3 regions of the Pseudarthrobacter sp. IC2-21 genome follow, and region 3 is predicted to be linked to each of the others. Evidence: riboswitches for the same ligand, from Rfam matches in the RefSeq annotation. Region 3 holds a riboswitch; each other region holds the start of a gene.

The links. A riboswitch is a leader RNA that binds a small molecule or an ion and turns the genes downstream of it on or off. The one in region 3 is predicted to bind S-adenosylmethionine.
Region 1: linked by a shared signal. The riboswitch ahead of SBP01_RS12340 (aminotransferase class V-fold PLP-dependent enzyme) and the one ahead of SBP01_RS18100 (DUF1737 domain-containing protein) in region 3 are both predicted to bind S-adenosylmethionine.
Region 2: linked by a shared signal. The riboswitch ahead of SBP01_RS02525 (cobalamin-independent methionine synthase II family protein) and the one ahead of SBP01_RS18100 (DUF1737 domain-containing protein) in region 3 are both predicted to bind S-adenosylmethionine.

What each region holds. Positions count from the first base shown of each region.
Region 1 is NZ_CP139145.1:2,677,379-2,685,126, reverse strand. It holds gene SBP01_RS12350 (class I SAM-dependent methyltransferase) at 1-602, opposite strand, end outside; gene SBP01_RS12345 (MFS transporter) at 719-2,107, shown strand; gene SBP01_RS12340 (aminotransferase class V-fold PLP-dependent enzyme) at 2,136-3,575, opposite strand; SAM riboswitch class IV at 3,611-3,724, opposite strand; gene hisN (histidinol-phosphatase) at 3,884-4,696, opposite strand; gene SBP01_RS12330 (ribosome small subunit-dependent GTPase A) at 4,751-5,866, opposite strand; gene aroA (3-phosphoshikimate 1-carboxyvinyltransferase) at 5,850-7,241, opposite strand; gene SBP01_RS12320 (DoxX family protein) at 7,248-7,748, opposite strand, start outside.
Region 2 is NZ_CP139145.1:530,809-538,556, forward strand. It holds gene fbaA (class II fructose-bisphosphate aldolase) at 133-1,152, shown strand; gene SBP01_RS02515 (DUF3151 domain-containing protein) at 1,154-1,579, shown strand; gene SBP01_RS02520 (uracil-DNA glycosylase) at 1,726-2,361, opposite strand; gene SBP01_RS02525 (cobalamin-independent methionine synthase II family protein) at 2,574-3,782, opposite strand; SAM riboswitch class I at 3,793-3,894, opposite strand; gene SBP01_RS02530 (adenylosuccinate synthase) at 4,153-5,442, shown strand; gene SBP01_RS02535 (YegP family protein) at 5,678-6,049, shown strand; gene SBP01_RS02540 (RNA polymerase sigma factor) at 6,299-6,850, shown strand; gene SBP01_RS02545 (hypothetical protein) at 6,847-7,719, shown strand; gene SBP01_RS02550 (CoA-binding protein) at 7,730-7,748, opposite strand, start outside.
Region 3 is NZ_CP139145.1:3,902,334-3,910,081, forward strand. It holds gene SBP01_RS18080 (acetyl-CoA C-acyltransferase) at 4-1,200, shown strand; gene SBP01_RS18085 (long-chain fatty acid--CoA ligase) at 1,239-2,807, shown strand; gene opgC (OpgC domain-containing protein) at 2,877-5,345, opposite strand; gene SBP01_RS18095 (hypothetical protein) at 5,464-5,958, opposite strand; SAM riboswitch class IV at 6,065-6,179, shown strand; gene SBP01_RS18100 (DUF1737 domain-containing protein) at 6,192-6,467, shown strand; gene SBP01_RS18105 (rhodanese-like domain-containing protein) at 6,464-6,874, shown strand; gene SBP01_RS18110 (O-succinylhomoserine sulfhydrylase) at 6,875-7,748, shown strand, end outside.

The DNA of each region.
Region 1 (7,748 bases), 1.2 Mb from region 3:
GTCAACTCCATAATGTCCGTGGTGCTGAGGCTGTCCTCCCACCGGGTCACATGGCTTTCCAACCCGGTAAGTTCCGGGCCCACCACAGGCCGGAAACCCGGTTTGTAGACGTCCCCGGCGTGCATGATGCGCGATAACCTGTGCACCCAGGGAACCGACGTATCCAGCTGGTTCCAGATCAGTCCCAGCGTCCCGGCCGGCCGCAGAATCCGCGCGAGCTCGGTGCTGGCCGGCAACGGATCGCACCAGTGCCAGGCCTGGGCAACGCTTACGACGTCGAACGCTGCCTCCGGGAGGCCTGTCGCCTCCGCAGTTCCCTGGGTGGCCGCCACCCCGGGATAGTGCGCCCGGAGCTGTTCGAGCATGTCAGCGGACGGGTCAACCGCGGAGACGGTGAGGCCACGCTCCAGCAGCAGTGCGGCGAATTTCCCGGTTCCGGCACCCACATCCACGGCGTCCCGGGCCCCTGCCGGGACGAGCCAGTCCGCCGAATCGGCAGGGTAGCCCGGACGCACGCGCTGATAATGCTCGCCGCCGTCCTGGAAGCTCTGTCCGAGCTCCAGGCGGCGGCCGTGGTCAAGCCTGGGGCCGCCCCGTGCCACGCGTGATCTCCTTCAGCTGATTTCCCTGGGTATTCTGCGGATTTAAAACTACCTGATGCCGGCGGACCGCCGCCGTTGCAGCGGCGGTGTTTACTGGAAGAGTGAGTTTCCCTCCGGTGACACGCGTTCAGAGACTGGTCCTTTGGATCTCGGTCCTTGCGTCCTTCGTATCCTTTCTGGACAGCAGTGTCATCAACGTGGCCCTGCCCGCCATCTCCCGTGACCTGGGCGGCGGCCTGACCACCCAGCAATGGGTGGTGGATGCCTACCTGATCACTCTGGGGTCCCTGATCCTGCTCGCGGGCTCGCTCTCAGACGTGCTCGGACGGATCCTTATTCTCCGGGCCGGGCTCCTCGGATTCGGGCTGACGTCACTGATGTGCGCATTTGCCCCCACCGCCGAAGTTCTGATCATTTCCCGGGCGCTCCAGGGCATCGCCGGGGCCCTGCTCGTCCCCAGCTCGCTGGCCCTCATCACCTCGCACTTTGACGGGCCGTCCCGGGCCCGGGCCATTGGACAGTGGACCGCCGGTACCACTGTTGCCTTCATCGCCGGGCCGCTCGTGGGTGGACTCCTGGTGGATTCTGTCGGGTGGCGCTGGGTGTTTGGCATCAACGTTGCACCGATTGCAGTGACGTTGTATCTCCTGGCGGTGCTTCGCACCCGTGATGTCCGCGAGGCCGGGGTGCGGATTGACTATGCCGGGGCCGTGCTGTGCGTGCTGGGTCTTGCCGGGCCGGTCTATGCCTTGATCGAACAGGCCACCCAGGGGTGGAGAAGCCCGGGCATAGTATGGCCCCTGATCCTGGGAGGCCTCTGCTTTGCGGCGTTCATCTGGCGCCAGGCACGGGTCAAACAGCCGCTCATGCCGCTGAACCTGTTCGCCGTCCGGAACTTTGCGGCAGGAAACCTGGCTACGACGTTCATCTATGCCGCGCTCTCCATCGGCGGATTCATCGTTGTACTTTTCCTGCAGCAGGTGGCCGGATACTCGGCGACCCTCGCCGCGCTCGCGCTGTTGCCGGTCAGCCTGCTCAGCATCTTCCTGTCTTCCTGGTTCGGTTCCCTCGCCGGCCGCCATGGCCCGCGGTGGTTCATGGCTCTCGGACCTGCCGGCGCGGGCCTCGGCTACTTCCTCATGGTGTCATCGCAAACACCGGTCAACTACTGGTCCCAGCTGCTGCCCGGCATCGTCCTCTTCGGGGTGGGGCTCTCGGCAACAGTTGCGCCGCTGACCGCGGCGATACTGGGCTCGATCTCTGAACAGCAGTCAGGCATCGGCTCAGCAGTAAACAATGCAGTCGCCAGGGTGGCGGGCCTGGTGGGCATCGCTCTCGTCGGACTCATCGCCGGGAAGCAGCTGGACCTGGACGGATTCCACCGGGTGCTGATCGCCACCGGCATCCTGCTGGTCATTGGTGGTGCGGTCTCGGCAGCGGGCATCAGAAACCCGGCGCGGACCGCGGCGCCTACAGGCAGCGCCGCTGCCCAGGCCCAGCCGTAGGGCCCGGACGTAGGAGCCAGCCGTAGGATCAGTCGTCGAGGCAGGGCGCGGCCCCGGCAGTGCCGGGTGTATTTGGTGCCCAGTGGGGGTAGGTCCGGGTGTCGTTGGCCGGAACCCAGCGGCCCGAATCCACCACGTAGTCCCAGCCCAGGCCGGCGCGGCGCAGCTGCTCCAGGCCGGCCAGCAGCCGTTCAGCGTCCTCCAGCCGGGACCCCACACCAAAACTTGCCCGCAGCGATCCGGATGGAAGACCCAGGCGCTTCAGCAGCGGGTGCGCGCAGAAGCGGCCGTCCCGCAGGCCCACACCGTGCTCTGCCGAAAGATAGGCGGCAACCAATCCCGCGTCGTAGCCGGCCACGGAGAAGTTTACGACGCCGATCGTGTCAGTCCCCGGATCGGTGTCCGAGAAGATCTGGTGGACCGTGACGCCGTCGACCTTCTGCAGTCCCTCCACCAGGAACGACCTGATGGCCGCCTCATGGGCATGCCAGCGGTCCTGGTCCAGGGACGCGATGACCTGGGTGGCGCGGGCCAGCGTGGCCGCACCCAGGACGTTCGGTGAGCCCCCCTCGTGCCGGGCCGGTCCGGTGGCCCAGCTGACGCCGTCGAGCTTTGCCTCCCTGACTGCGCCCCCGCCGGCCAGGTGCGGAGTGCCGGCATCAAGCCAGTCACTTCGCCCAATCAGGACGCCTGACCCGAACGGCGCGTAGAGCTTGTGGCCGGAGAAGGCCAGGTAATCCACGTTGTCAGTGCTGATATCAATGCGCCGGTGCGGTGCGAGTTGCGCGGCGTCCACCACAATGCGTGCCCCGTATTGGTGGGCCAGGTCGGCGAGGACACCGATCGGAAGGATCTCACCGGTGACGTTGGAGGCGCCGGTGACAGCGAGCAGGCTGACCCGGCCCTCCTGAAGTTCGGCGCGGAGGGCTTCGACGGTTCCGGCGATGGTGGGTGCAGCCACTACGCTGCGGTGCGGAACACCCTGCCAGGGCAGAAGGTTGGCGTGGTGCTCGATGTCCAGGTACAGGACGTCGCCGTCGGGCCGGCCGTCCGTGTGCGGCAGGCAGCCGGCGAGAAGATTCAGCGAGTCGGTGGTGTTGCGGGTGAAGATAACGGAGTCGTCCGGGCGCCCGCCCACGAAGTCCCGCACGATGTTCCGGGCGTTCTCGTAGACGGATGTGCTGAGCTGCGACGCGTAGCCGGCACCGCGGTGCACACTGGCGTAGAACGGCAGGATCTCGTTGAGGTAGGCCGACACGACGGACAGGGCAGGAGCTGACGCGCCGTAATCGAGGTTGGCGTAGCGAACCTGCCCGCCCTGGATCAGCGGCGCTTGAATTTCAGCGCCGGTGACGGCGGCGAGGGGGCGTCCGGCACTCGCTGCGCTTTCACCCGCAGCTGCTGCCGCACGGCTGTTCTGGACGGTATGGCTGTTCTGGACGGCGGGGGAGACGGTGGCAGTTGTCACGGAGACCTCACTTTAAAAGGACTCCCGGTGCCGGGAATCCGCGCTTGCCGGGTCCATTGAGGAGCGGCCTGGTCGTCACCCGGGGCACCCCGCCGCGAATGGAGGGTTGCCGGCCAGCAAACCGGGGTTTAGCGCTGGCACTCGTGACCTGTTAAAGAGCGTAGGACATGCCCGCCGCAGCGAAAAAGCGTGGCGGAATGTTAAGGGCTTTGTTACGTGAGTTCCGGAATTGGCAGAATCCCCGAAGATGCGAACGGCGGGCACCTCCGAAAGGAGGGGCCCGCCGACGATAATTCGGAAATGCGGGCTTACAGCAGGTCGTCCAGTTCCGGGTTCAGCCGCTTGAGTACCTCGGAGTGGAGGATGGAGTTGGTGGCCAGCGCGTTGCCGCCGAAGGGCCCGTCCTGGCCCTCCAGCGAGGTGAAACGGCCGCCGGCTTCAACGACGATGGGCACCAGCGCCGCCATGTCGTAGAGGTTCAGCTCCGGCTCGCAGGCAATGTCAACGGAGCCCTCAGCCACCATGCAGTAGGACCAGAAGTCGCCGTACGCCCGTGTACGCCACACGTCCTCGGTCAGGCCCAGGAACTCGTCCAGATTCCCGCGCTCCTTCCAGCCGCTCAGGCTCGAGTAGGACAGCGAGGCATCCGCAAGGTTGGAAACGTTCGAGACGCGGAGCCGGGTTGCCGCGGCAAGGGACCTGCCCATGTACGCGCCGGCGCCTTTCGCGGCCCACCAGCGCTTGCCGAGCGCAGGAGCACTGACAACGCCAACCACGGGTTCCCCCTCATCCACCAGGGCGATCAGGGTGGCCCACACGGGGACACCACGGACAAAGTTCTTGGTGCCATCGATCGGATCAATGATCCAACGCCGGGAGCCGTGCCCGGAACTGCCGAATTCCTCGCCGAGCACCGCATCCCGGGGGCGTGAGCGGGACAGCTGGCCGCGGATGGCCTCTTCGGCAGACTTGTCCGCGTCGGTGACCGGCGTCAGGTCAGGCTTGGTCTCGACGTGCAGGTCCAGGGCCTTGAAGCGGCTCATGGTCTGGTCATCCACGGAATCGGCCAGCACATGGGCCAGGCGCAGGTCATCGTTGTAGCTCGAAGCGGGTTGGATCATGGTTCCAAACTACCGTCAAACCGCCGCGGCGTTGGGGAGGTGGGCGTCCGCACGCTAGCCGACGGTGCCGAGCTCCTTGCTTTCCTGGCCTACAAGCCTCGGGTCAGAACCCAGCAGCCGCCGCAGTGAGGCCAGCCGGGCGGGGCCGGTTGGACCGGCCTTTCCCTCGGCCACCCATGAGTCCAAGCCGCAATTGACCGCAGCAGAGTTGTGTTTACAGCCACGCTCGCAGGCATCAGTGCCAGGCTCCAGGTCCGGGAAGGACCGCAGGATCCGATCCGGGTCCACGTGCGCCAGGCCGAACGAACGGATACCGGGGGTGTCGATGATCCAACTGCCCGCCGGAGCATCGGTCAGTTTCAGGGCCAGGGCCGACGACGACGTGTGGCGGCCGCGGCCCGTCACCGCGTTCACGCCGCCCGTTGCCCGTTCGGCGCCGGTGAGCGCGTTGACCATGGTGGACTTGCCGACGCCGGAATGGCCGAGCATCACCGTGACCTTGCCGTCCAGATACGCGCGAAGCTGCGACACAGCGTCACTGTCCAGCCGGGCCGACAGCCCGTCGTCGGAGCGCGCGTCGATGCCGGAAGCGGCGGAGTCGGCTGTCCGGCTGATGATGACCGGGAAGTCCAGGTGCTCATAATTCGCCAGCAGTTCCGCTGGATCCTTGACGTCCGCCTTGGTGACGAGCAGCAGTGGCTCGATCCCGGCGTCGTACGCTGCCACCAGGGCGCGGTCGATGAATCCGGTGCGTGGCTCCGGGTTGGCGGCTGCCACCACCACCACGAGCTGATCTGCGTTGGCCACCACCGCGCGTTCGATCGGATCCGTGTCATCGGCGCTGCGGCGCAGCAGGGTGCGGCGGTCCTGGATCCGGACCAGCCGGGCGAGGGTGTCGGGCTCGCCGGAGACGTCTCCGACGAGGGAGACGAAATCGCCGGCCACGACGGGGGAGCGTCGCAGCTCACGGGCCCGTGCGGCGATAATGATCCGTTCGTCACCCGAGTCCTCGCCCACCACGGCGGTGTAGCGTCCGCGGTCCACCGTGATGATGCGGCCGGTCACGGCGTCGTCATGGCTGGGTCGGTCCTTGGTGCGGGGCCGGGAGCCCTTTTTGCTGGGACGGATCCGGACGTCGGACTCATCCCACGAATCAGTGCTGCGCGCCACCGCTGGAACCTTCCGTTGCGTCGGCGGGAACCGCGTTTTGCGCCACCATTTCCGCCCACATCTGCGGGAACTCGGGCATGGTCTTGGCAGTGGTTCCGATGTCCTGCACTTCAATGCCCGGCACGGCCAGGCCCAGAATCGCCCCGGCGGTGGCCATCCGGTGGTCGGCGTAACTGTGGACCACGCCGGCGCGCAGCTTGGCCGGACGGATCACCAGGCCGTCGCTGGTTTCTTCCGCATCACCGCCGAGGCGGTTGATTTCAGTGACCAGCGCCGCGAGCCGGTCCGTCTCATGGCCGCGTAAATGTGCGATGCCGGTGAGCCGGGACGGACTCGTGGCCAGTGCGCACAGAGCGGCTACGGTGGGGGCGAGCTCACTGGTCTCGTCGAAGTCCGCACCCTTGATCTCGGGTCCGCCGGTGACAGTCAGGACGCCGTCGGCCAGGCTGACGTCCGCCCCCATTTCTGCAAGGATGCTGCGCCACTGGTCGCCCACCTGGGTGGTTTTGGCCGGCCAGTCCGGGATCCGCACAGTCCCCCGGGTGGCCAAAGCGGCGGCCAGGAAGGGGCCCGCGTTCGAGAGGTCCTGTTCGATGCGCTGATCGAAGGCGCGGATGGGTCCCGGTGCCACCACCCAGTGGTTGGGCGTGGAATCGTCAACGGAGACGCCGGCGCCGCGGAGGACCGCCACGGTCATGGTGATGTGGTCGAGGCTGGGCACGGGTTTGCCCACGTGCTCGAGGTGGAGCCCCTCGGTGAACCTTGCGCCCACCAGCAGCAGGGCCGAAACGAACTGGGACGAGCCGCTGGCATCAATGACCAGGTGGCCGCCGCGGACTTCCCCCGTGCCTTCCACGGTGAACGGCAGCGAGGAGGGGGTCCCGCCGTCGTCCGTTGTCACGGCCACGCCGAGCCCCTTGAGCGCATCAATGATGGCGCCCATGGGCCGCTTCCGGGCGTGCGGGTCGCCGTCGAAAACGCTGGCACCCTTCCGCAGCGCCGCCAACGGCGGGACAAAACGCATCACCGTTCCGGCCAGGCCGCAATCGATGTGCGTGCGCGACGACGTCGCCTCGGGGCTGAGCGGCGTCACCTCAAGGTCGGGCCCGTAGGCACTGTCCCCGGGCACCTCCCTGACGGTGGCGCCCAGCAGTCGAAGGGCCTCGACCATCAGGGCGGAATCGCGCGAGTGCAGGGGGGCCCGCAGGCGGGAGGGGCCGTCAGCCAGTGCAGCCAGCACCAGGAATCTGTTGGTCAGCGATTTCGAGCCGGGCACCGTCACCGTGGCGTTAATGGGACGGCTCGCAAACGGGGCAGGCCAGTTCACGGTGAGGTTATCGGAAACCGGGAGTGCTGGCGGGGTGGAACCTGTCATGCGTGCTTATGCCCCCGTTGCGTGCACGGCGCGGCGCACGGCTTTGTCTGCGTTGTGAAGCTTCTTGCCGGTGGTCTTCCGGGCCTCCGCAGCCGTCTTCCGGGCGTCGGCTGCAATGTGCTCGGCACGCCAGGCGAGGCCGGGCTTCCCGGCGGTGTCCACTGAGGCCAGGAGGGCGCCACCGCTCAGGGAAACATTCTTCAGGAGCTGGTTACGGCGGGCCTCCCGGCCTGCCTTGGTGCTGATGTCAGCGCTGCGCCACTCCACAAAAGTGTTCAGGAGCGATATGACTGTCAGCACGGTGGCCGAAAGACGGCTGAACTTGCCGAGGCCGAACAGCACGCCGGCACCCACCTGGGTTCCGCCGATCACGCGGGCCAGCATCTTTTCATCAGCCTGGAAAGGCAGCGACGCGGCGGCCTTCTGCAGGAGCGGAGAGAGTTGCTGCGCCGTGTCATCGGCGTTCTTCAGCTTATCCAGTCCGGCGAAAACGAAACTGGAGGCCAA
Region 2 (7,748 bases), 890 kb from region 3:
GTACGCAAGTGTTACCCGCCCGCGTGACCGGAAACACTGCCGCTGCAGAGAAATGGCTAGGATGGTGGCTAGCCGTAAGAGGTCTACTCCAGGGTCACAACCCATAGACGAAAACTCACCATAGGAGTCAGCATGCCCATTGCAACCCCAGAGATCTACTCCGAAATGATCGACCGCGCCAAGGCCGGCGGCTATGCGTTCCCGGCCGTCAACGTCACCTCTTCGCAGACGCTGAACGCGGCACTGCGTGGCTTCGCCGAGGCGGAGTCCGATGGCATCGTCCAGGTCTCCACCGGCGGTGCGGCCTACTGGTCCGGCGCTACCACCAAGGACATGGTGGCCGGCTCGCTCGGCTTCGCGGCGTTCGCCCGCGAAGTGGCCAAGAACTACGGTGTGAACATCGCCCTGCATACGGACCATTGCCCGAAGGACAAGCTGGACGGCTTTGTCCTGCCGCTGCTGGCGGCCTCGGAGGCTGAGGTCAAGGCCGGCCGCAACCCACTGTTCAGCTCGCACATGTGGGACGGTTCCGCCGAGACCCTGCAGGAGAACCTGAAGATCGCCCGCGACCTGCTGGCCCGCACCGCTGCCGCCAAGATGATCCTCGAGGTGGAGATCGGCACCGTCGGCGGCGAGGAGGACGGCGTGGAGAACGCCATCAACGACAAGCTCTACACCACGGTGGAGGATGCCCTGGCCACCATCGAGGCCCTTGGCGCCGGCGAAAACGGCCGCTACATCACCGCCCTGACCTTCGGCAACGTGCATGGCGTCTACAAGCCCGGCGGCGTCAAGCTGCGCCCGGAGATCCTCAAGGACATCCAGGCCCAGGTGGGTGCGAAAATCGGCAAGGACAACCCGTTCGACCTCGTGTTCCACGGCGGCTCCGGCTCCTCCGATCAGGAAATCGCCGACGCCGTTTCCTATGGTGTGATCAAGATGAACATCGACACCGACACGCAGTATGCCTACACGCGTCCGGTGGCGGACCACATGTTCAAGAACTACGACGGCGTCCTGAAGGTCGACGGCGAAGTGGGCAACAAGAAGACCTACGACCCCCGCGTCTGGGGCGCCTCCGCCGAAGCCGGCCTGGCAGCCCGCGTGGCTGAGGCCACCAAGCAGCTCGGTTCCGCCGGAAAGACGTTCTAGGATGTCCGACGAGTTCCGCAGGAACCTGATGGGCCCGGAGCCGACGCTCCTGCCAGCCGAGACGGAGGTCTACCAGCAACTGGACGCCGGCGCGGAAGCCCTGGACCTGGTGGAGAAGCACCCCACATCGTCCCTGCTGTGGGCCGTCCTGGCGGAGGAGGCGTGGGCCGAGGGCCGCACCATCGACTCCTACGCCTACTCCCGCGTGGGCTATCACCGGGGCCTGGACTCGCTGCGGCGCAACGGCTGGCGCGGCGTGGGGCCCATCCCGTGGGAGCACGAACCCAACCAGGGCTTCCTGCGGGCGCTCTACTCGCTGGGCCGGGCCTCTGCCGCCATCGGTGAGGCCGAGGAGCCCGAGCGGATCGAGAAATTCCTGAACGACTCGGACCCCACCGCGAAGGCAGCCATCGAAGCCGGCGCCTAGAACAAAGCAAGGCGGGGTCATTTTACGCCCGATAACCCATTGTTATTGGGCAGAAAGTGACCCCGCGTTGTTGGTTAAAGTCCGACGGCGGGCGGTTACCTTTCAGAAAAAGGCGACCGCCCGCCGTCGTTTGTCTTATGGCGCCTCTAGCTGGCGGCCTTTGCCAGGCCGGTGCGGGCCATGGCGTCAGCGTAAACGACGCGCATTTCCTCGAGGTACTGTTCCTGCCGGGCAGGGGTTCCGGCGAATGCACGGCCGCTGAGGGACCGGACCTTGTAGGTCTTCAGGCCGCGGCGCCAGATCATGGGCACCTCGGTCTTCAGCAGCAGGTTGGCGAGGCGGTTGGCTTCGGTGCCATGGGCCACGATCACCGAGGCGCGGGGGACCAGGGCCAGGAACTTGAGCAGCGGCTTGAGGCCCGAGGAGATCTGGTCCGGCGTGAACTTGCCGTTGACCTCGCCGGGGGTGTGCCACGGGTGGACGTTCCACGGCATCACGAACTCCGGGCGCAGGCCCAGCTTCCACTGGATGCCGAGCATCCGGGTGGCGGCGTCGTCGTCGCCGGCGGTGATGAAGCCGGAGGGGTCCGCTTCCCCGATGTTGGAGTACAGGCTGATGATGCGGCACTCGTCGATGTCGTGCATGGGGTCGACGTACGGAACTTCGGTGTGGGGCTTGACGCTCTGCAGGGAATCGCACAGCTCGTTGACGGCCGCGACATTGGGCTCGTAACGGCGGCTCATGAGTTGTTCACGGAGGGATTCGGGGGCCAGGGCTGTCATATAGTGCAAAATCTCCTGCGGGGCTCGGTGCTGCGCCAATCCGGAAAATGGGCGCAGGGGGACGCGACCATTCCGGGATGGTTTGAAATGTGGTGTGGACCGATTCCTAGTCGATCTACACCAGTCTATCAAGCCCGGCGAAACGAAACGCCGGGCGCCCTCCACTAACTTGCAAGTGGACGGCGCCCGGCGGGTGGTAAGCGGTCAGGAACCTACCAGAGCCGTTTGGTGGCGCGGCGGGCGCCCTCCCCAAGGGCTTCCAGCTTGGCCACGGCAATCTGCGGATGGACCCGGCCGCCCAGCCCGCAGTCGGTGGACGCGATGACGCTTTCCCGGCCGACCAGTTCGGCGAAACGGACAATCCGGTCGGCCACGAGGTCAGGGTGCTCCACGACGTTGGTGGCGTGGGACACCACGCCGGGAATGATGGCCTTGCCTTCCGGGAGCTTGGTGTCCTCCCAGATGCGCCATTCGTGTTCATGGCGGACATTGGCTGCTTCGAAAGAGTACGCTCCTGCGTTCACCTGCAGCACCGAGCCGATGATGTCCGCAAAAGGAATGTCGGTAGTGTGCGGTCCGTGCCACGAACCCCAGCAGACGTGCAGCCGGATCTGTTCTTCGGGCAGGCCGCGGAGGGCCCAGTTGGTGGCCTCGACGCGCAGTTGGATGAATTTGAGGTAATCCTCCAGCGACGGTTCAGGGTTGATCTGGTCCCAGCTCTCGGCCAACGACGGGTCATCCAGCTGGACCGTCAGGCCCGCATCGATGATCGCCTTGTACTCTTCCCGCATCGCGTCCGCGCACGCGTAGACCAGTTCCTCGTCGGTCTTGTAGTACTCGTTGGACACCCGGGCGCAGGAGCCCGGAGAGAGCGACGCCACAAAACCGTCAGAAAGGCCTGCGGCAGCAAGCCCTGCCTTCAGGTTGGCGACGTCCGAGGCCACCAGGTCCTGGCCGGTGTACGTCAACGGAGCAACTATCTTGGGCTGTGCGACGCTCTTGCGGTGGGACAGGATGCCTGAGGAGGGGTCGTTATAGGCATCGTTGAACTTCTTCCGGTCCCGCCGGTCCGGGAAGGACGTGAGCACAATATTGCCGGGCGAGGACCGGTGAACCTCGGCGTCAGCCCAGCGGTCCACGTTGGTCGGCTCCAGGCCCCCCAAGCGGGAGAACGAGTAATTCCACCAGGCGCCGTAGTCCACCGTGCTGGACATGGCATGCCCGTATTCCCCGTCGTTCGGGATATCAATGCCGAGGTCCTTCTGCCGCTGGACCACGTCCACGACCGAGGATTTCAGGAGCTCCAGGAATTCCGGCGTGACCCCGCTGGACTCCTTGGCCTCATTTGCCGCAATCAGCTCAGGGGTGCGGGGCAAAGAACCTGCATGGGTCACGCGGACGTGGTCAGTGTTCAGGGGCATGGAAGCTTCCTTTCCATCGGTCCTGGCAGTAGCACCTCCGCGGACAGCAACGCCGCCCCCGAGGTTGCTGCGGTGTCAACGAGCCAGGTCTCTCGGCCGCTCCGGATGGGTTCTCCCACTTAATTCGATCTGACGGCCCTCGGCAAGTCGTCCCGGCTATATGTCGATTGTGTCTTCCTGCCGGTCCCCCCGGGCCGGACGGGGGGACAAAGTCCGTCATCGGCTAAACTTGGGTGGTAAGGGCCCCGGAACTCTTGCGTTTGCGTCGCCTCCCGGCGGACAGCACCTGAAACTTCGGGGCATTCTCATGTACGGCGCTGAGCCCTGGTAATCCCTCCGGGACCGGCCCGAAAGAATGGGGGAGGATCCCATGCCAGCAATCGTGATCGTAGGAGCCCAGTGGGGCGACGAAGGAAAAGGCAAAGCAACCGACCTTCTAGGCGGGCGTGTTGACTACGTCGTGAAGCCCAACGGCGGCAACAACGCCGGGCACACCGTCGTCGTAGGCGGTGAGAAGTACGAGCTCAAGCTCCTTCCGGCCGGAATCCTGAGCCCCAACGCGGTTCCGATCATCGGCAACGGCTGCGTGGTGAACCTTGAGGCCCTCTTCCAGGAAATCGACGGCCTGGAGGCCCGGGGCGCGGACACCTCCAAGCTCCGGGTTTCCGCCAACGCCCACCTGGTTGCGCCCTATCACCAGGTGCTGGACAAGGTGACCGAGCGTTTCCTCGGCAGCCGCGCCATCGGCACCACCGGCCGCGGCATCGGCCCTGCCTACATGGACAAGGTGGCCCGCCTGGGCATCCGGGTCCAGGACGTCTTTGACGAGTCGATCCTCCGCCAGAAGGTGGAGGGCTCACTGCGCCAGAAGAATGAACTGCTGGTCAAGGTGTACAACCGCCGCGACATCGAGGTGGAAGAGATTGTCAGCTACTTCCTCTCCTTTGCCGAGCGCCTGCGTCCCCTGGTCATCGACAGCACCCTGGTCCTCAACAACGCCCTGGACGAGGGCAAAGTGGTTCTGATGGAAGGCGGCCAGGCAACCTTCCTGGACGTGGACCACGGCACCTACCCCTTTGTCACCTCCTCCAACCCGACTGCCGGCGGCGCGTCCGTTGGCTCGGGCATCGGCCCCACCCGCATCTCGCGGTCCATCGGCATCATCAAGGCCTACACCACCCGCGTCGGTGCCGGTCCGTTCCCCACGGAGCTCTTCGACGAGATGGGGATGTACCTGCAGAAGACCGGCGGCGAGTTCGGCGTGAACACCGGACGGCCGCGCCGCTGCGGCTGGTACGACGCCGTGCTGGCCCGCCACGCATCCCGCGTCAACGGCTTCACGGACTACTTCGTCACCAAGCTGGACGTCCTCACCGGCATTGAGCAAATCCCGGTCTGCGTGGCGTATGACGTTGACGGCATCCGCCACGACGAAATGCCCATGACCCAGACCGAGTTCCACCATGCTGTGCCGATCTTCGAGTACTTCGACGGCTGGACCGAGGACATCACCGGCGCCCGGACCCTGGAGGACCTCCCGGAGAACGCCCGCAACTACGTGCTGGCCCTGGAAAAGCTCTCCGGCACCCGCTTCTCCGCAATCGGCGTTGGCCCGGACCGTGACCAGACCATCGTGGTCCACGACCTCATCAACGACTGACACGTGGGCCCACGCTACCGAGGGGCCCCAATCGAGCTTGCGGGATTGGGGAGGTAGCGGGGAGGACGTTCGACGGCGGCGGGTCACCCTGAGGGGTGGTCCGCCGCCGTCGTTGTGTGTGGATGGATGCAATTTACACAGGGTTAACGGTGCCGGTCTTGTGAGGGTGCAGCCGCGGCCAGCAGACTTTTTAACACGGAATGACCCAATCAGCACGAACCGGAAGGATGTTGTCATGGCCGGCATGTTTGAGGTTTTTCTCGATGCGGACTCACAATTCCGGTTCAGGCTCAAGGCTCCGGACGGTACGGTGATGGCCGTGTCCGGAGCTTTCCAGGACCGGCCTGCGGTGGCGGCCGGCATTGCCGCCGTCCGGGAATGCGCAGGAACGGGGCTCGTCACCGACCTCTCCGCCGCGCCCGGGCAGACGCCGGTCCACGCCCCGGTTCCGGTGCTGCACGTCACCGCACCGGCCGCCATGACTCAGGACGCTGCCCAGCAGGCCTGCGACGAGCAGTTTGTGCCGGTCAGCCGGGTCCGCGCCTTCGCCCACTTCAACGCGGTGCGGGGACGGATTTCCGGGGCCCGCTGGACGGGCGCCGTCTAGATAGGCACGGCTCCGGGTCCCCGGGCCGGGGCAGCTCCGAAAGTTTCCAAATCTTTTTCCGAGAGCGCGTAACCCCCGGCAGGTCCGGAACGATTACCCCTATGAAGCGCCGGTCTGAAACTTGTCCCCCATCAGGTTTCAGACTGGCTCTTTTGTTCCTCGCGGGTACACACGTTGTTCCGGGGCCATGCGGTTACCGGAGGGTAAAGTTAGCGGGAACACCGTCCCCCCAACGAAGGCCCTACGTCCGTGATCGATGCGCTGACAGACGCTGCCTTGCGTGCGCGTGCCCGGGATCCGGAACTTTTCAACGTTGTGTACCGAACCTACGCAGGGCAGGTCCTGGGCTACCTCACAGCCCGCGGGGTAGAAGATCCGGAGGCTGTTATGCAGGAAGTGTTCCTCGCCGTCCTGCCGCGGCTGGAAACGGTCACCGGTGGCGTGGCCGGGCTGCGGACCTTCGTCTTCTCGGTGGCCCACGCCCGGATGGTGGACGACCACCGGCGCCGGCGGCGGGCGCCCCTTGAGCTTCCGTTCGAACCCGACCTGGACGGGCGGGAAGAGACATCAGCCGAAGACACGGTGATGGAGCGCATCGCCCCGCAGGAGGTACAGGACCTCCTCAGCGTCCTCCCGGATGAGCAACGGGAGGTCCTGACCCTCCGCCTGGTGGCGGGCCTGACTGTCGAACAGTCAGCGGAAGTGATGGGAAAAAGCAACGGCGCCGTCAAACAGCTGCAGCGCCGCGCACTGATCCGGCTGCGCGAGCAGGCCGCAGTGAAGGAGTACGTAACGCCATGATGGCCAACACCAGCAGCCTGCTCGATACCGTGGACGAAATGCTGCACGACGCCGGCGAAACCGACCCGGCGCTCCGTGCCGCCCTGGTCTCGTTCGGAGCCCTCGGGTCCCTGCCGGTCCCTGAGCCGCGCCCTGACCTGGCTGCGCTCCTCTCGGCACAGACCACCCTGCTGGTCCGCCACCGGCTGCGCCGCAGGCACCGTACGGCTGCCGTGGGCCTTGCCGTGATCGCCGGTATGGGGTTGGGTGTCAGCGGAGTGGCAGCGACGGTGTCCACGCCGAAAGTGCATGCCAGCGCCTCCATCCAGCAGATGTTGCAGGACTGGGCCCCTGAATGGACCATTGCGGGAACTCTGGCCGCCGGCGGTCCCGCAGATAGTCAGACCGGGACGGCCGCGCAGGAGTCCGGCGCCGGGGATGCGGCGCCTGCCGGCCCCGGACAACCGGATTCGGAACCTGCCGAACGTAGCGTTGCCGGGCAGGAGCAGTCGGGGTCTGATGCCGAAACATCCGCAGAGGCGGAAACGGCCAACTCCGGACGGGGCGACAAGCACGATGCCGCGGACCGGGGCACGGATAACCCGGCGGCGGATGCCGAGGCAGTCCGCACCCCGGCTGGCGACAGCGCGTCACCGAAGGCGCCCCGCACAAACGGTGCCGGCCCGGCACAGAACCAGACTCGCCCGGCAGAAGCGCCCGGCGTTCCCGGCGGCACTCCTGCTGACGGGCTCGCAGGAACCGGGAAGCTCATGACCAACGCACCCTCGGACACCGCGAAGGCGGCCGTCCGCGCCCCGGCAAGGAAGGAAAAAACCGGAGCCGGCGATGCCGGCCCCGGTTCGATCTGGCTGAAGAAGTTCAACCACTAACCGCCTGCGGTCAGGACAGAAGCTGCCGG
Region 3 (7,748 bases):
GCCATGAGCAACGATGCCCGTATTCCCGTCATCCTGGGCGGCGCCCGCACCCCGTTCGGCAAGTTCCGCGGCGGGCTTTCAGGCCTCTCCTCAAGCGAACTGGGCGCCCACGCCATCCGCCACGCCCTGGCGCGGACCGGAGTCGCTCCGGAACAGATCCAGGCCGTCATCGTGGGCCAGGTGATCCAGGCCGGTGCCGGCCAGGGACCCGCACGGCAGGCCAGCCTCGCGGCAGGGATCGGCTGGGATGTGCCCACCGTAACCATCAACAAACTGTGCCTGTCCGGGCTGACCGCCGTGATCGACGCCGCCCGGATGATCCGCGCCGGGGAGGCCGACTTCATTGTGGCAGCGGGCCAGGAATCGATGACCAACGCCCCGCACCTGCTGCCCAGGCTCCGTGCCGGCGTGGCAATCGGCGACGCTGCGCTGCTGGATTCCTTGAATTTCGACGGCCTGCAGGACCCCCGTTCCGGTGAACTGATGGGTTCCGCCACCGACGCCGGGAACGCCCGGCTTGGCATCGGCAGGGAGGACCAGGACGCCGTCGCAGCCCGTTCCCATCAGCGCGCGGAAGCCGCCCGGGCGGCCGGCATCCTGGCCGCGGAGATCGCTCCGGTTGAAATGCCGCAACGCCGCGGCCCCGCCGTCGTGATTGATGCGGACGAGGGAATCCGGGCAGATACGACGCCGGCGGGGCTTGCCGCCCTGAAGCCGGCCTTCTCCACAGCGGACTCAGCCACCATCACCGCAGGGTCCTCCTCGCCGCTCTCCGACGGCGCGGCCGCCGTGATTGTGGCCAGCAAGGCCGCGGCGAAAGCGGCAGGACTGGCGTGGATCGCGGAAATCGGCAGCCACGGCCAGACCGCTGGACCGGACGGTTCGCTGCACTCCCAGCCTTCACGAGCGATTGAACGTGCCCTGAAACTGGAGGGGCTCGCCGTCGGGGAACTGGACCTCATCGAGGTCAACGAAGCCTTCGCCTCGGTGGTGCTGCAGTCCGCCAAGGACCTGGGCATCGACGCCGAACAGATCAACGCCGACGGCGGCGCCATCGCCTTGGGGCATCCGGTGGGTGCGTCGGGGGCGCGCCTGGTGCTGCACCAGGCCCTGGCACTGCAACGCCGCGGCGGCGGCACCGGCGTGGTTGCCCTGTGCGGCGGCGGCGGACAGGGCGAGGCGCTGATCCTCAAGGCCTGACTCCCTCCGCCAAATCAACGCCAGCCGGATAGGACACCATGGACACTTTACTTACTGCCGAAGAGGGTTTCGGGACCATCTCCGTGGCCGCGATACTGGCTGAATCAGCCGCCCGTTTCCCGGAGTCCGCGGCCCTCGTGGTAGGCGAGGAGCGGGTGACCTACAGCGAACTCTGGGAACAGACTCGCGCCTATGCCGGTGCGTTGCGGGACCGGGGCGTGGGCCACGCAAGCCGCGTGGCCCTGCTGATGCCCAACGTACCTGATTTCGCCCGGGTCTACTACGCGGTCCTCGCGCTGGGCGGCGTGGTGGTGCCATTACATGCGCTGCTGAAGGCCAGGGAGATCGAGTACGTGCTGCGCGACAGTGGCGCGCAGCTGCTCGTCTGCGCCGGGCCGCTCCTTGAAGAAGGTGCCAAAGGCGCCGCAGCCGCGGGTATCGACATCGTCACAGTGCTGGTGCCGGAGGGGACCGGGGCCGCCGCTCGGCTGGAGACAGAAGCGGCAGGAGCCGAGCCCATAAGTACGTGGCTGCCGCTGCGGCCGTCCGAGACGGCTACGATTCTCTACACATCGGGAACCACCGGCCAACCCAAGGGCGCCTTGGGCAGCCACTTCGCCCTGGTTGAGCAGACAAATACGCTGCTGACCAGCACGTTCGACCTACGCCGCGGTGACGTCATCTTCGGCGGACTGCCGATGTTCCACACCTTCGGCCAGACGTGCGTCCTGAATTCGGGGCTCCGGGCGGGGGCCGCCATCGTGATGCTGCCCAAATTCAGCGGCGAAGCAGCCCTGAATGCCCTGGCCCGCCACAACATCAACATCTTCTTCGGCGTGCCCACCATGTACATCGCCCTGCTCGAAGCCGCCCGCACCAACCCCGGCCGGTCCAATGCCCTGCGGTACTGCATCTCCGGCGGCGCGTCGCTGCCGGTGGCGGTGATGGACAGGTTCAAGGCGGAATTCCGCTCGGATATCTACGAAGGCTATGGCCTGACCGAGACGTCCCCGGTTGCCACCTTCAACCATGTCGGAAAATCACCGCGGCCCGGAACGGTAGGACAGGCCATTTGGGGTGTCCAAGTGGAGATCGCGCGGGCGGACATCCAAAATGCCATCGAACTGCTGCCTTCGGGCGAGTTAGGCGAACTGGTGGTCCGGGGGCACAACCTCTTCAAGGGCTACCTCAATCGCCACGAAGCAACTGCCGAGGCGATGGTGGACGGCTGGTTCCGGACCGGCGATCTGGGCACCAAGGACGGGGAAGGCTACCTCCGGATCCTGGACCGGAAGAAGGAGATGATTATCCGGAACGGCTTTAACGTCTACCCGCGGGAGGTGGAGGAAGTCCTCAGCCGGCACGCGGCGGTCCTCAGCGTTGCCGTCTATGGCGTCCCCGACGAAACACACGGGCAGGAGGTGGCGGCCGCCGTCGTCCTTAATCCGGGCAGCAGCGCCAGCATTGATGAGCTGCGGGACTTCGCCGCGTCGGAACTTGCCGCCTACAAGTATCCGCGGATCATCACCCTGGTCACGGAATTCCCTACCGGTCCCAGCGGCAAGGTCCTCAAGCGGGAACTCACCGCCCGTCACCAGGCCCCGTAAGCGGCGCATACGAAGGCGACAGCACGTCCTGGGACGGGCCCTGAGGGGAGCGGGCCGGCGAGTGGCAGGTCAGGTGGGGATAATCCCGAACAGGACGCGTTTCTTCACCATCACCCACAGCAGGCCCAGAATCGCCGCGTACGCCGCGGTGTTGATCAGAATGTGTCCCTGCTGGAGGACCGGGATGTTGGCAATCACGGCGATCAGCACCACGTGCAGGATGAAGACGTACAGCGTGGCCTGCCCCAGCGGAATGAGGAACCAGCCCAGGGCCCGCTCCACCGGTTTCCAGTACGCGGTGAGGAACGCGTAGGAGGCCACCACCAGGGCCAGGACATTGAGCAAACGGCCCGGGTCCAGGTAGGTGCGGGCAAAGAAGGCGTCGTACATCACCCGGTAGGACGCGTCCGGGATGATGGCCAGGCGCAGGTCGAAACCGTTGGCGAGGTAAGGGTTGCACCAGGACAGGAACGCAAAAACAAACGCCAGCACCGTGGACGCCACCACTACCCAGTGGTGTGCCGACAACCAGGCAATAATGCGGTGCCGGTGGAAGCCTGCCACGAGCCCCAGGACAAAGAGCACCTGCCAGACGAGCAGCGGGAAGGAGTCCTCAAACTGGGACGGCAGCAGCCTGACCCGGGTGGCGGCGCCCACCGCATACAGGCCCAGCGTCCCGGCCAGCACCCACAGGGCCTTGCCGCGGTTGAGCGCCGCCAGGATCAGCGGGCTCACGAGGAGCAGCACCACATAGAGCCCCATCACGTTGAACTGCCAGGGCCCGAACTGCAGGAGGATGATGGCGGGCAGGACTTGGGCCGGGACCGGGAACTGCAGGAGCGTTTCCATGCCGGCGTACAGATCGTAGGTACGGCCGACGGCGTTGTGCCCGGCGCCGCCGGTTCCCTGGTCCACGTACGTGGTCAGCGCGTCGGTCTGGAAGAACGGCAGCAGCGAAAGCAGGAAGACGCCCACCAGGACGGCCAGGGCAGTCACGTACAGCTTGCCGGCCCGGCGGGAGGTCAGGTCAACCACCTTGCCGAAATCATTCTTGACCCGCGGGCCGTAGACCATCCCCACCACCAGTCCGGAGAACAGGACGAACAGCTCGGCGCCGGAGACAAACCCAACGGCCTCCTGGGTGAATAGCTGGAACAGCGATGTCATGCCCAGGTGGTTGACCACCACAAAAACGATGGCCAGCCCGCGGAGGAGGTCAACGCGGGAGTCCCGGTTCGACGGCACGCCATAGCCCCAGCCGGCCACCGCCCCCATGCGCCGCGGCAGCTGCCACAGGGCCACCAGGATGATGAGCATGGCAGCGGCGACGCTCCAGGCCGCCGCCCCGGAGAGGGAATTGGCGCGGGCGGCCTGCTGGCCCCCGCTGACAGCCGTCACCGGCCCGGTGGTGAGCCCCGATTCCGTCAGTCTCTTGCCCGCTGCCTCGGCAATGCCGCTCCTGCCCGTCAGCCGCCAGTCGATGCTGATCACTCCGGTGTCCCGCGTGCTGGTCCGCTCATCCCAGACGACTGCCGCCATGCGTGCGAACTCAGCGGAGGTGGCGGCGGCCAGGGTTTGGTCCCACCAGGATGTCTTGATGTCGGATTCCGCGGCGCCGCCCGCGGCCGGGCTGTAGAAGGCCGCTGTCTGGAGGAGCATGGGTTTGTTCCGCCCGGCGGCGTAGGCGGCGTAGAAATTCTCATTGCCGGATTGCGTCAGCATCGCGGACAGCTCGCCGGCAGCGGGGACGGTGTTCACGGCCGAGTTGCCGCCGGTGTCGTCGTGATAGGCGGTGAGCCCCACCCACTCCACCACGTCATCGCCGGGGTAGTACGGCGCGTACGCGGAATCCGCGCCGTTCCAGTTTCCGTCGCCGTTGGTGTCCAGCAGGGCAAAACCCTCGGACCCGGGGGCGGGAGCGTTCCGGCGCCGTTCAAAGGGGTAGTCCCGCCCAAGGTACGGCTGCCACACCATGACCGTGCCGGCGTCGTCCGCCGTTTTGAACGCCGCGGCAACGTTCCGGAAAGCCGTCTTGTAGGCGGCCGGCTGCTGGCCCCACTCCACCCAGCTGGAGTTCATGTCCGGGGCGAACCGGATCAGGACGGCGCCTTTGAAGCCAGCCGTCAGGTCCCCCACCTTGGCGGCGAAGTTTTTGGCGGCGGCCGCGTCCACCTGGTCCAGTGCTGCGGTGGGCCGCACCGTGAGAATCGCGTGGGAACCCTGGCCAGCGGCCTGGCCGAGGGACTCGCGGATGTCCTGTTCCTCGCCGGGCCCCACAGGCAGGGAGATCTCGTGCCCCAGCAGGGCCGGTGCAGCACCAAGCCGCTCGGCAAACCTTTGCGCTGAGTCCTCGCCCCACTCCAGGACGGCCCCCAGCAGGGGCTTGCCCTTCGCCGGCTCCGGCTCGGCCGCGTTCGCTGCGCCCGCGGGTGCCAGGCTTACCAGGAGGAAGAGTGCCGCGAGGAGCGCCGCCAACAGCGGGCGGCGCCTCCGGATGTCCGACGGCGGCACGCGCCAAAGTGTGGTGGCTGTAGGCATGCTGGTGTGAACCTTCCCCCCGGACGGTCATGTAATTGGCGGCCGCTGCCACCGCGAGAACTCTATCGGTGTTCGCAGGCAGTGCCCTATCAACGCCGCCCGGTCAACGCCGCCCGAATCAGCCGGCCAGGATCACCAGCGGCACCAGGCGCTGGGCGCAGGAGACCCGGACAAGGGTCGGCGGCCCCGCGGCCGCCCGGTTGTTGACTCCGGTGTCATCGCACCAATCCAGGTTGTACGGATACGCGGTGACGCCGGCTTCCCCCGGGGACATGTCTGCCGGGACGGTGAACACCAAAGTGAAGCCGCCGTCGTCGGTCATGGGGGCGAGCTCATCCAGCACGGGCGTGCCGGCCGCGTTCAGCAGTTCCACCCGGACCCGGGCAGCCTGGCCGTAGCGCGCATCACAGCCGGCGTCCGGGGCGCTGACCGTCACCCTGTCCCCAGGTTTCACTTCCGCCGGAATCACCGTGAACGCGGGCGGCATGCACGGCGGCGGTGCCACAACGTTCCGGCAGCTGTTGAGGGCGGCCGTGAGAATCGCGGCACACAGCACCACGGTGATGAGGCGCGGCCACGCGACGGTCAGGCGATTCCCCCGGTCTTTGCCCATGGTCCGATTGTTGTGCCCGGTAGCGGCGGATGGAAGCACGTGTTGGTTACGGAACATGACGCCGGCGGCCGTGCGGCGGGCCGGGCCGGGTGTTACGTTTTTGGGGAGTAATGAGAACCGGTGCCAAGCCCTGACTGGCCGGTCGGCAACCCTCCTATCGCGGCGGGGTGCCTCAGGTGAATACTCGGCATATCGACCCATTCGAGCTGCAAGCGTGAAAGAAGGAGATCGTCGTGTCCGACGCACCTGTTCCCGAGGAAAAACTGTCCTACCGGCTCATCACCGGCACGGACGACCGCACCTTCTGTGAGCGGATTTCCGCCGCCCTCGCCGAGGGGTACGTCCTGCACGGCAGCCCGGCCGCGACGTTCAACGGCACCGCCGTGATCGTTGCCCAGGCCCTCATCCTTCCGGCGGCCATCGCCAGTGCGGATGCCGCCGTCGCCACCGCCGTGGAGGATCTCGAGGCGGGCGACGATCTTGAGTTCGACGGCGAGGGCCACGCATGAGCTACGCCGGAGACCTCACGCCGCAGGAGGCCTGGACCAAACTGGAACAGGGCGCCATCCTGGTGGATGTCCGCACTGAGGGCGAATGGGCGCACATCGGCATCCCGGACACAAAGGCGACCGAAAACGATCCCCTCTTCATCCCGTGGACCTTCCCGGGCGGGATTCCCAATCCGGATTTTGTTGACCAGCTGAAGCAGCAGGCGCCGGAGGACACCAGCACCGAACTGGTTTTCCTCTGCCGCTCCGGCCAGCGCTCCATCGCCGCCGCCCTTGCCGCCACGCAGGCCGGATTCACCTCCTACAACGTCCTCGAGGGCTTCGAAGGCGAGCCGGACCGCTACGGCGGGCGCACGGTCAACGGCTGGAAAAACCGCGGCCTGCCCACCAACCTCGGAAGCAAATAAATGACTTTCAACGACGAAGCTGCCGGCTGGAGCCCCGACACCCAGGCGGTCCGCGGCGGTTTGGACCGCACGCAGTTCCAGGAAACCACCGAGCCGATCTTCCTGAACTCGGGTTTCGTCTACGAGTCCGCCGCCGCCGCCGAGCGCGCGTTCACCGGCGAGGATGAACGGTTTGTCTACTCCCGCTACGGCAACCCCACGGTGGCCACGTTCCAGGAACGCCTCCGGCTTTTGGAGGGCACCGAGGCATGCTTCGCGACGGCGTCGGGCATGTCAGCGGTGTTCACCGCCCTGGGTGCCCTGCTGGCTGCCGGTGACCGGGTTGTTGCCGCCCGCTCGCTGTTCGGTTCATGCTTTGTGATCCTGAATGAGATTCTGCCCCGCTGGGGCGTGGAGACGGTGTTCGTGGACGGCCCGGACCTGGAGCAGTGGCGGGCGGCGCTTGCCGAGCCGACGACGGCGGTGTTCTTCGAATCGCCGTCCAACCCCATGCAGGAAATCGTGGACATCGCCGCGGTCAGCGAGCTGGCGCACGCGGCGGGTGCCACCGTGGTGGTGGACAACGTCTTCGCCACCCCGTTGCTGCAGCGCTGCGGGCAGCTGGGCGCTGACGTGATTGTCTACTCCGGCACCAAGCACATCGACGGGCAGGGACGCGTGATGGGCGGTGCCATCCTGGGCACGGCCGAGTTCATCAACGGCCCGGTCAAGCAGCTGATGCGGCACACCGGTCCGGCCCTGTCCGCGTTCAACGCCTGGGTCCTCACCAAAGGCCTCGAAACCATGGCCCTGCGCGTCAACCATTCGTCCGCGTCCGCGCTGCGGCTCGCCGAATGGCTCGAGCAGCAACCCGCCGTCAGCTGGGTCAGGTACC